2 regions of the Streptomyces mayteni genome follow, and region 2 is predicted to be linked to the other one. Evidence: riboswitches for the same ligand, from Rfam matches in the RefSeq annotation. Region 2 holds a riboswitch; the other holds the start of a gene.
What was found. A riboswitch is a leader RNA that binds a small molecule or an ion and turns the genes downstream of it on or off. The one in region 2 is predicted to bind cobalamin.
Positions count from the first base shown of each region.

Region 1: linked by a shared signal. The riboswitch ahead of metE (5-methyltetrahydropteroyltriglutamate--homocysteine S-methyltransferase) and the one ahead of ACYVPE_RS20365 (ribonucleoside-diphosphate reductase subunit alpha) in region 2 are both predicted to bind cobalamin.

Region 1 covers NZ_BAAGPR010000004.1:97,303-101,087, reverse strand. Annotated here, with positions in the region: gene ACYVPE_RS03205 (helix-turn-helix domain-containing protein) at 1-850, opposite strand, end outside; gene ACYVPE_RS03200 (PPOX class F420-dependent oxidoreductase) at 1,051-1,497, shown strand; cobalamin riboswitch at 1,495-1,718, shown strand; gene metE (5-methyltetrahydropteroyltriglutamate--homocysteine S-methyltransferase) at 1,856-3,785, shown strand, end outside.
Region 2 covers NZ_BAAGPR010000045.1:19,959-23,743, forward strand. Annotated here, with positions in the region: gene ACYVPE_RS20365 (ribonucleoside-diphosphate reductase subunit alpha) at 1-2,354, opposite strand, end outside; cobalamin riboswitch at 2,534-2,661, opposite strand; gene ACYVPE_RS20370 (DUF2079 domain-containing protein) at 2,871-3,785, opposite strand, start outside.

The DNA of each region.
Region 1 (3,785 bases), on a different contig from region 2:
CCCTGCCGACGCGCTCGGCAACCGACCGGGCCTCTTTCATCCGCTCCTTCACGTCCTCGACGTTCTTCGCCTGCGCCGTGGCGATGGCTCCGGCCAGGTGGAGGCTTCCGGACACGGCGAGCGCGGGGACCGAGCCAGGTTCGTCGTGTTGTTCCACCAACTGGTGGGCGCGGTCGAGGACTCGCAGCGCCATCGGGTTGTCGCCGCGACGCAGCAGCATGCTGGAGCGGCGTTGGAGCCGGAGGGCCAGTAGCAGCGGGTCCTGGGCCTGATCACCCATGTAGCCCATGCGTTCGAGGGCGATCGCGGCGAGGTGGTGGAAGCCGAGGCGGTACGCGAACTCGTAGGCCACCCAGTAGCACCACGCGAGCTGGGTGGCGGCGCGGCGTCGCTCCGCTCCCTCCGGCAAACCGCTGATGATGGTGGTGAGTTCGGCAAGCAGGCCGGGCAGTCGCTCGCCGGTCCGGGTGTACTCGGTCGCGCAGGCCGCCTTGCACAGGCCGTCGACTTCCGCGGCGACCTGCGGCAGCGGGCGCGGTTGAATGCTGAGATCGGGGCCGAGGTCGTACATGTCGAGGGAGTAGGCGAGTGGCGCGATCATGCGGTCGAGTTGGTCTTGCCGCATCTCCTCGACGTAGGGCTGGCCGTTGAGCACGGCAACATCTACTTCGAGCGCGCGGGCGATAGCGGCTACGACACCGGGAGTCGCGGGCGAGAGGCCGGCCTCAATCTTCGCGATCGTGCTTCGGGCGACGAACGCCCGTTGAGCCAAGCCCACTTGCGTGAGATGACGTAGCTTCCGGTAGTCGGCGATCCGCGCGCCGGTGTGATCGTCGGCAGCATGTGGCATGCTGAACTCCGTTCTGAACTTAGGCATTCAGGACGGTACCCCCGTCAGCTTGGGGGGGAACAGCGAACGGCCTCGTCAAGACGCTTGGCGGAGCCGTCGTGCTGTGCAGCTTTCACCAACCGGACTCGACGGTGGTGTTGGTATGGGATAGGGGGCGCCGTGGCGTTTCGTGATGATCCCGACGGTGACCAGTTTTCGCGCTGCGCACGTTTCGTCGAGATGGCTCCGCGACGTCGACGCCGGTGTGGCTGGCACCTGCTGGCCGCCATTGGTACGGGTACACGCCCGTTCGCTCGTGGAAGGTTGGACGGATCCGTCGCAATCCTCGGGTCGAGATCGCACCTTCGACGTTCGATGGAACGCCGATGGGACCGTGGCGGCCCGGGGTGGCACGGGTGCTGTCCGGGGGTGAGTTGCGCACCGCCAAGCGGGCGATGACCGCAAAATACGGCAATAAGTTTCGCGTGCTCGTGATCACCACTCTGTTCGGCAGTCCTAGGAAGCACGGCGGACGGGCGGTAGGGCTGGAGAACAGTCTCGACGAGGGTGGCACGGCCGGCGTTGAGTTCGGGCCGCCCGATAAGCGAGGGCGTGGGCGTCTTCCGGATGACGGACGGGGCGCGGCGGAGGGCCGGCCGGCACCGTAGGCTGTTCCCGCAGCTGGTTCGCCCCGTCCGCCAGGCGGGAGGCGTCGCAAGAGGGAACCCGGTGGGAATCCGGGACTGCCCCGCAGCGGTGAGTGGGAACGACCGCCGTCATACGCACTGGGCCCGACGAACGGGGCCTGGGAAGCGACGGCCAGTAGGTGTCCTCCGGTCAGGAGGGCGGGCCCGCGAGTCCGAAGACCTGCCAACTGCCCGCACACGGACCACCCGTGCGCGGACATCCCGGTGACCCCGAGGGCGGGTCGGCGTAGACACGGGGCGTGCCGTCCCGTCTCTCACCCCTTCGCGTTCTCGTCCCGTCGCCGGGATCTCAGGGATTCGTCTCGCGAAGGAGATCTCCATGAGTAGCAAGCACGCGGCAGCACGGGCCACCGTGTACGGCTACCCCCGCCAGGGACAGGGCCGGGAGTTGAAGAAGGCGATCGAGGGCTACTGGCAGGGCCGCGTCACCGCCGACGCCCTCCTGGCCACCGCCGCCGAACTGCGCCGCGCCAACTGGCGGCAGCTGGCCGAGGCCGGCGTCGACGAGGTACCGACCGGCGACTTCTCGTTCTACGACCACGTCCTGGACACCTCCGTCATGGTCGGCGCCATCCCCGACCGGCACCGCGAAGCCGTCGCCGCCGACCAGCTGGACGGGTACTTCGCCATGGCGCGCGGCACCCAGGACGTCGCGCCGCTGGAGATGACCAAGTGGTTCGACACCAACTACCACTATCTGGTGCCCGAGTTGGGCCCGGACACAGTGTTCGCCGCCGACTCCGCCAAGCAGGTGGGCGAGCTCGGGGAGGCCCTGGCCCTCGGTCTGACGGCCCGCCCCGTGCTCGTCGGCCCCGTCACCTACCTGCTGCTCGCCAAGCCGGCGCCCGGCGCGCCGGCGGACTTCGAGCCGCTGGCGCTGCTCGACCGCCTGCTGCCGGTGTACGCCGAGGTGTTGGCCGACCTGCGGGCGGCCGGCGCGGAGTGGGTGCAGCTCGACGAGCCGGCGCTGGTCCAGGACCGCACCCCGGACGAACTGGCCGCGGCGGCCCGCGCCTACCGCGCGCTCGGCACCCTGGCCGACCGGCCCAGGGTGCTGGTCGCCTCCTACTTCGACCGGCTCGGCGACGCCCTGCCGGTGCTGGCCAAGGCACCGGTCGACGGGCTCGCCCTGGACTTCACCGGCGCCGCCGCGGCCAACCTGGAAGCGCTGGCGGCCGCCGGCGGGCTGCCCGGCAGGCGGCTGGTCGCGGGAGTGGTCGACGGCCGCAACATCTGGATCAACGACCTGGCGAAGTCGCTCACCACCCTCGGCACCCTGCTCGGCCTGGCCGACCGGGTCGACGTCGCCGCCTCCTGCTCCCTCCTCCACGTCCCGCTGGACGCGGCGGCCGAGCGGGACATCGCCCCGGGGATCGTGCGGTGGCTGGCCTTCGCCCGGCAGAAGTCCGCCGAGGTCGTCACCCTCGCCAGGGGCCTGGCCCACGGCACCGACACCATCGCGGCCGAACTCGCCGCCAACCGCGCCGATCTGGCGTCCAGGGCCGGCTCCCCCATCACCCACGACCCGGCCGTCCGGGCCCGCGCCGGCGCGGTGACCGAGGCCGACGCGCGCCGCCCCGAGCCCTATCCGGAGCGGGCCGCCGCCCAGCGCGCCCACCTCGGCCTGCCGCTGCTGCCGACCACGACCATCGGCTCCTTCCCGCAGACCGGCGAACTGCGCGCGGCCCGCGCCGACCTGCGCGCCGGCCACCTCGACACCGCCGGCTACGAGGAGCGCATCGAGGCCGAGATCCGGGAGGTGGTCTCCTTCCAGGAGCGGGCCGGTCTCGACGTGCTGGTGCACGGCGAAGCCGAACGCAACGACATGGTGCAGTACTTCGCCGAGCGGCTCACCGGCTACCTCGCCACCCGGCACGGCTGGGTGCAGTCGTACGGCACCCGCTACGTCCGGCCGCCGATCCTGGCCGGCGACATCTCCCGCCCCGAGCCGATGACGGTGCGCTGGACGACGTTCGCCCAGTCCCTCACCGAGCGGCCGGTGAAGGGCATGCTCACCGGGCCCGTGACCATGCTCGCCTGGTCGTTCGTCCGCGACGACCAGCCACTCGGCGACACCGCGCGCCAGGTGGCGCTCGCGCTGCGCGACGAGGTGACCGACCTGGAGGCGGCGGGCACCTCGGTGATCCAGGTGGACGAGCCGGCGCTGCGCGAGACGCTCCCGCTGCGGGCCGCCGACCGGGCCGGGTACCTGGCGTGGGCCACGGAGGCGTTCCGGCTCACCACCGGCG
Region 2 (3,785 bases):
GACTCGGGGTTCTCCAGGGAGCAGGCGACGGCCTGTTCGGGGACGGAAGCGGAGACGGGGACGGCGACGGGCGCGGCGGCGCGGGCGGCCTGGGCGATCCGGGTGGCCGGGCGCGAGCGCAGGTAGTAGGTGGTCTTGAGGCCCTTCTTCCAGGCGTAGGCGTACATCGAGCTGAGCTTGCCGATGGTGGGCGCCGCCATGAACAGGTTCAGCGACTGGCTCTGGTCGAGGTACGGGGTGCGGGCCGCGGCCATGTCGATCAGGGCACGCTGCGGCAGCTCCCAGGCCGTCCGGTACAGCTGCTTCAACTCGTCGGGCAGGCCGGGGAGTTCGGCGACCGAGCCGTTGGCCTCGCGCAGCGCCTCGCGGGTGGCGTCGTGCCAGAGCCCGAGCCGCTTGAGCTCGCCGATCAGGTACGAGTTGACCTGGAGGAACTCGCCGCTCAGCGTCTCCCGCTTGAAGAGGTTGGAGACCTGCGGCTCGATGCACTCGTAGACGCCGGCGATCGAGGCGATGGTGGCGGTGGGCGCGATGGCGAGCAGCAGCGAGTTCCGCATCCCCGTCGTGGCGACGCGCTCGCGCAGCGCGGCCCAGCGCTCGGGCCAGGTGGCGGTGGCCTCCGGGTAGTGGTCCGGGTGCAGCACGCCGTCCGCGGTGCGGGTCTCGGCCCAGCCGCGGTGCCGGCCGTTCCGCTCGGCGAGGTCGGCCGAGGTCTCGTAGGCCGTGAGCATGATGCGCTCGGCGATCCTGGTGGACAGCTCGCGGGCGGCGGGGGAGTCGAACGGCAGCCGGAGCCTGAAGAACACGTCCTGCAGGCCCATCACGCCCAACGCCACCGGGCGCCAGCGGGAGTTGGAGGCGTCGGCCTGGGGGGTCGGGTAGAAGTTCAGGTCGATGACCCGGTCGAGGAACGTGACGGCGGTCCGCACGGTGGCGTCAAGACGCTCCCAGTCCATCTCGCCGTCGTCGCCCAGGTGGGCGGCCAGGTTGACGGAGCCCAGGTTGCAGACGGCCGTCTCGCCGTCGTTCGTGACCTCCAGGATCTCGGTGCAGAGGTTCGAGGAGTGCACGATGCTGCCGGGCCGCGCGGTCTGGTTGGCGGTGCGGTTGGCGGCGTCCTTGAACGTCATCCAGCCGTTGCCGGTCTGGGCCAGGGTGCGCATCATCCGGGCGTAGAGCTGGCGGGCCGGGATGGTGCGCTGGGCCAGGCCGGCCTGCTCGGCGCGGCGGTAGGCGGCGTCGAACTCGTCGCCCCACAGGTCGACGAGCTCGGGCACGTCGGCCGGCGAGAACAGCGACCAGTCGCCGTCGGAGTCGACGCGCCGCATGAACTCGTCGGGGATCCAGTGCGCGATGTTCAGGTTGTGGGTGCGCCGCGCCTCCTCGCCCGTGTTGTCGCGGAGTTCGAGGAACTCCTCGATGTCCGCGTGCCACGTCTCCAGGTAGACGCAGGCCGCGCCCTTGCGGCGGCCGCCCTGGTTGACCGCGGCCACCGAGGAGTCCAGGGTGCGGAGGAACGGCACGATGCCGTTGGACTTGCCGTTGGTGCCGCGGATCAGTGAACCGCGGGCGCGGATGCGGGAGTACGAGAGGCCGATGCCGCCGGCGTGCTTGGAGAGCCGGGCGATCTGGTGGTAGCGCTCGTAGATGGAGTCCAGCTCGTCGGCGGGGGAGTCCAGCAGGTAGCAGGACGACATCTGCGGGTGGCGGGTGCCCGAGTTGAACAGGGTGGGCGAGGACGGCAGGTAGGCGAGCGAGCTGGTGAGCCGGTAGAGCTCGGCCACGTCCTTCAGGGCCCGCTCCGACTCGTCCTCGGCCAGGCCGCAGGCGACGCGCAGCAGGAAGTGCTGCGGGGTCTCGATCACCCGGCGGGTGGTGGGGTGGCGCAGCAGGTAGCGGGACTCGACGGTGCGCAGCCCGAAGTACTCGAAGCGGTCGTCGGCGCCGGTCGTGACGGCGTGTTCGACGAGCGCGTCGAGCCGGGAGGCGTGGCGGCGGACGAACCCGGCGGTGCGGTCGCCGATCAGGCCCTCGCGGTGGCCCACGGCGATGGAGGCGGAGAACGAGTCGGCGCCCTGTCCGGCGGCCTCCTCGCGGATGGCGAGGGTGAGGAGCCGGGCCGCGAGCCGCGAGTACTCGGGCTCCTCGGCGATCAGGCCGGCGGCGGCCTCGATGGCCAGCGAGCGCAACTCGGCCTCGTCGGAGCCGGCATGCCGGCCGCGCGCCACGGCCGCCCCGACCCGGGCGGGGTCGGTGGCGGACAGGTCGGCGGTGAGCTCGGCAAGCGTCAGCGACAGCGTGGTGGGCTGCGCGGCGGTAACCGGCTCCGCGGGTGCGACGGGTGCGATGGTCACTCGATGCTCTCCCTCAATCGAATCGGATCGAATCGATCGCGGGGCGCCGCACGGGACGGGGTCGCGCGCGGCGTCTCGCGGTGAGCACCCGGGGCCGGGCACGACGGCGCACGCGAGCATGCGTGTGGTAGGGCAAAGGCATGCGCGCTGCGTCCGTCGGCCCAGTCCCCGAGGCCCGGACGTCTGTAGGGCTGCCGCCAGGTGGTCGGACTTCACGATGAACCGAACGAATCCGGCTATCGCATACCGTTGCGGGACAGTTCCGGACTCTCACCGGATTCCCCTGGGCGACAACGAGGACGAGCATACATCTTGTGCTGCCCCAACCACGCACCCCTATATGTTGTGTTCCGTGTCTCCTTGGTGACGGAGCGAGGGGAGCGAACATGCGAATGCCGAGGCGCGTGGCGGGCGACGGGCGCCCCGGCCGTTCACCTGGCGCCCGAGGGCGCGCGGCGGTGGCGCGACGTCAACCCCGAACCTTCGCTCGTGTGCGATAGCGAATGTGCGGGTGGGTCAGTCGCGGCGCAGCACCCAGAATCCGGCCTCACTCGCCGTCACCCGGTAGGCCGCCTCCGGATACAGCTGTCGGGCGTACGCCACCATGCCGGCCGCGTCCCGCGCGGGATCGTAGTAGGCGATGTACTCGGGCGCCGACCCCTCGGTGTCGCCGATCCAGAACACCCGGCAGCGCTGGGTGAGATGGGAGATCGGCCGGACGTTGGCCGCGACGTCCGCCCCGTCGGGGACGGCGGCCAGCACGCGCTCGCCGGCCTCGGCCGCGGTGCCCGGCCGGTAGGTGTCGGCGTGGGTGAGGGTGGCGATCGGCTGGTAGGCGCTGAGAGCCAGCGCGGCGGCCAGCGCGGCGGCCGGCAACTGGCGGGCGTAGCCGCGCAGCCAGGGGCGCCGTGAGGCGCCCGAGCGGGCGATCGCGTCGGCCAGCGCGAGCGCCGTGACGGGCATCAGCACGGCGCTGTAGTGGAAGTCGATGCCCCAGTAGTTCGGCTCCTGGGAGACGAACCGCCAGGCGATGGTGGGCACCACGACGAGCAGCAGCGGCGAGCGGAGGGCCAGCAGGCCCGTGGTGGGCACCAGGATCCACAGCAGGGTGCGGACCTTCTGGTCGACATCCGTGAACAGCGCGTCGAGCGGGCCGCCGCCCTCGTCCACCTTGGCCCAGTAGTCGTAGTCGCCGCCGGCGTTGAAGGCCGGTATCACCACGGCAATCACCAGGGCGCAGGCCAGCACCGCGAGGCCGGCCACCGCGAGCGCGGCGCGCGGCGCGCGGACGTGCCCGGCCTGCTGCGCCCGCCACGCCACCACCAGAGCGATGACGGCGACCGTCATCCCCAGGTCCTCCTTGACCAGCAGCAGCGGCAACGCCCAGCAGAGCGCGGCGCGCCAGCGCTCGCGGACCACGGCCTCCAGCGA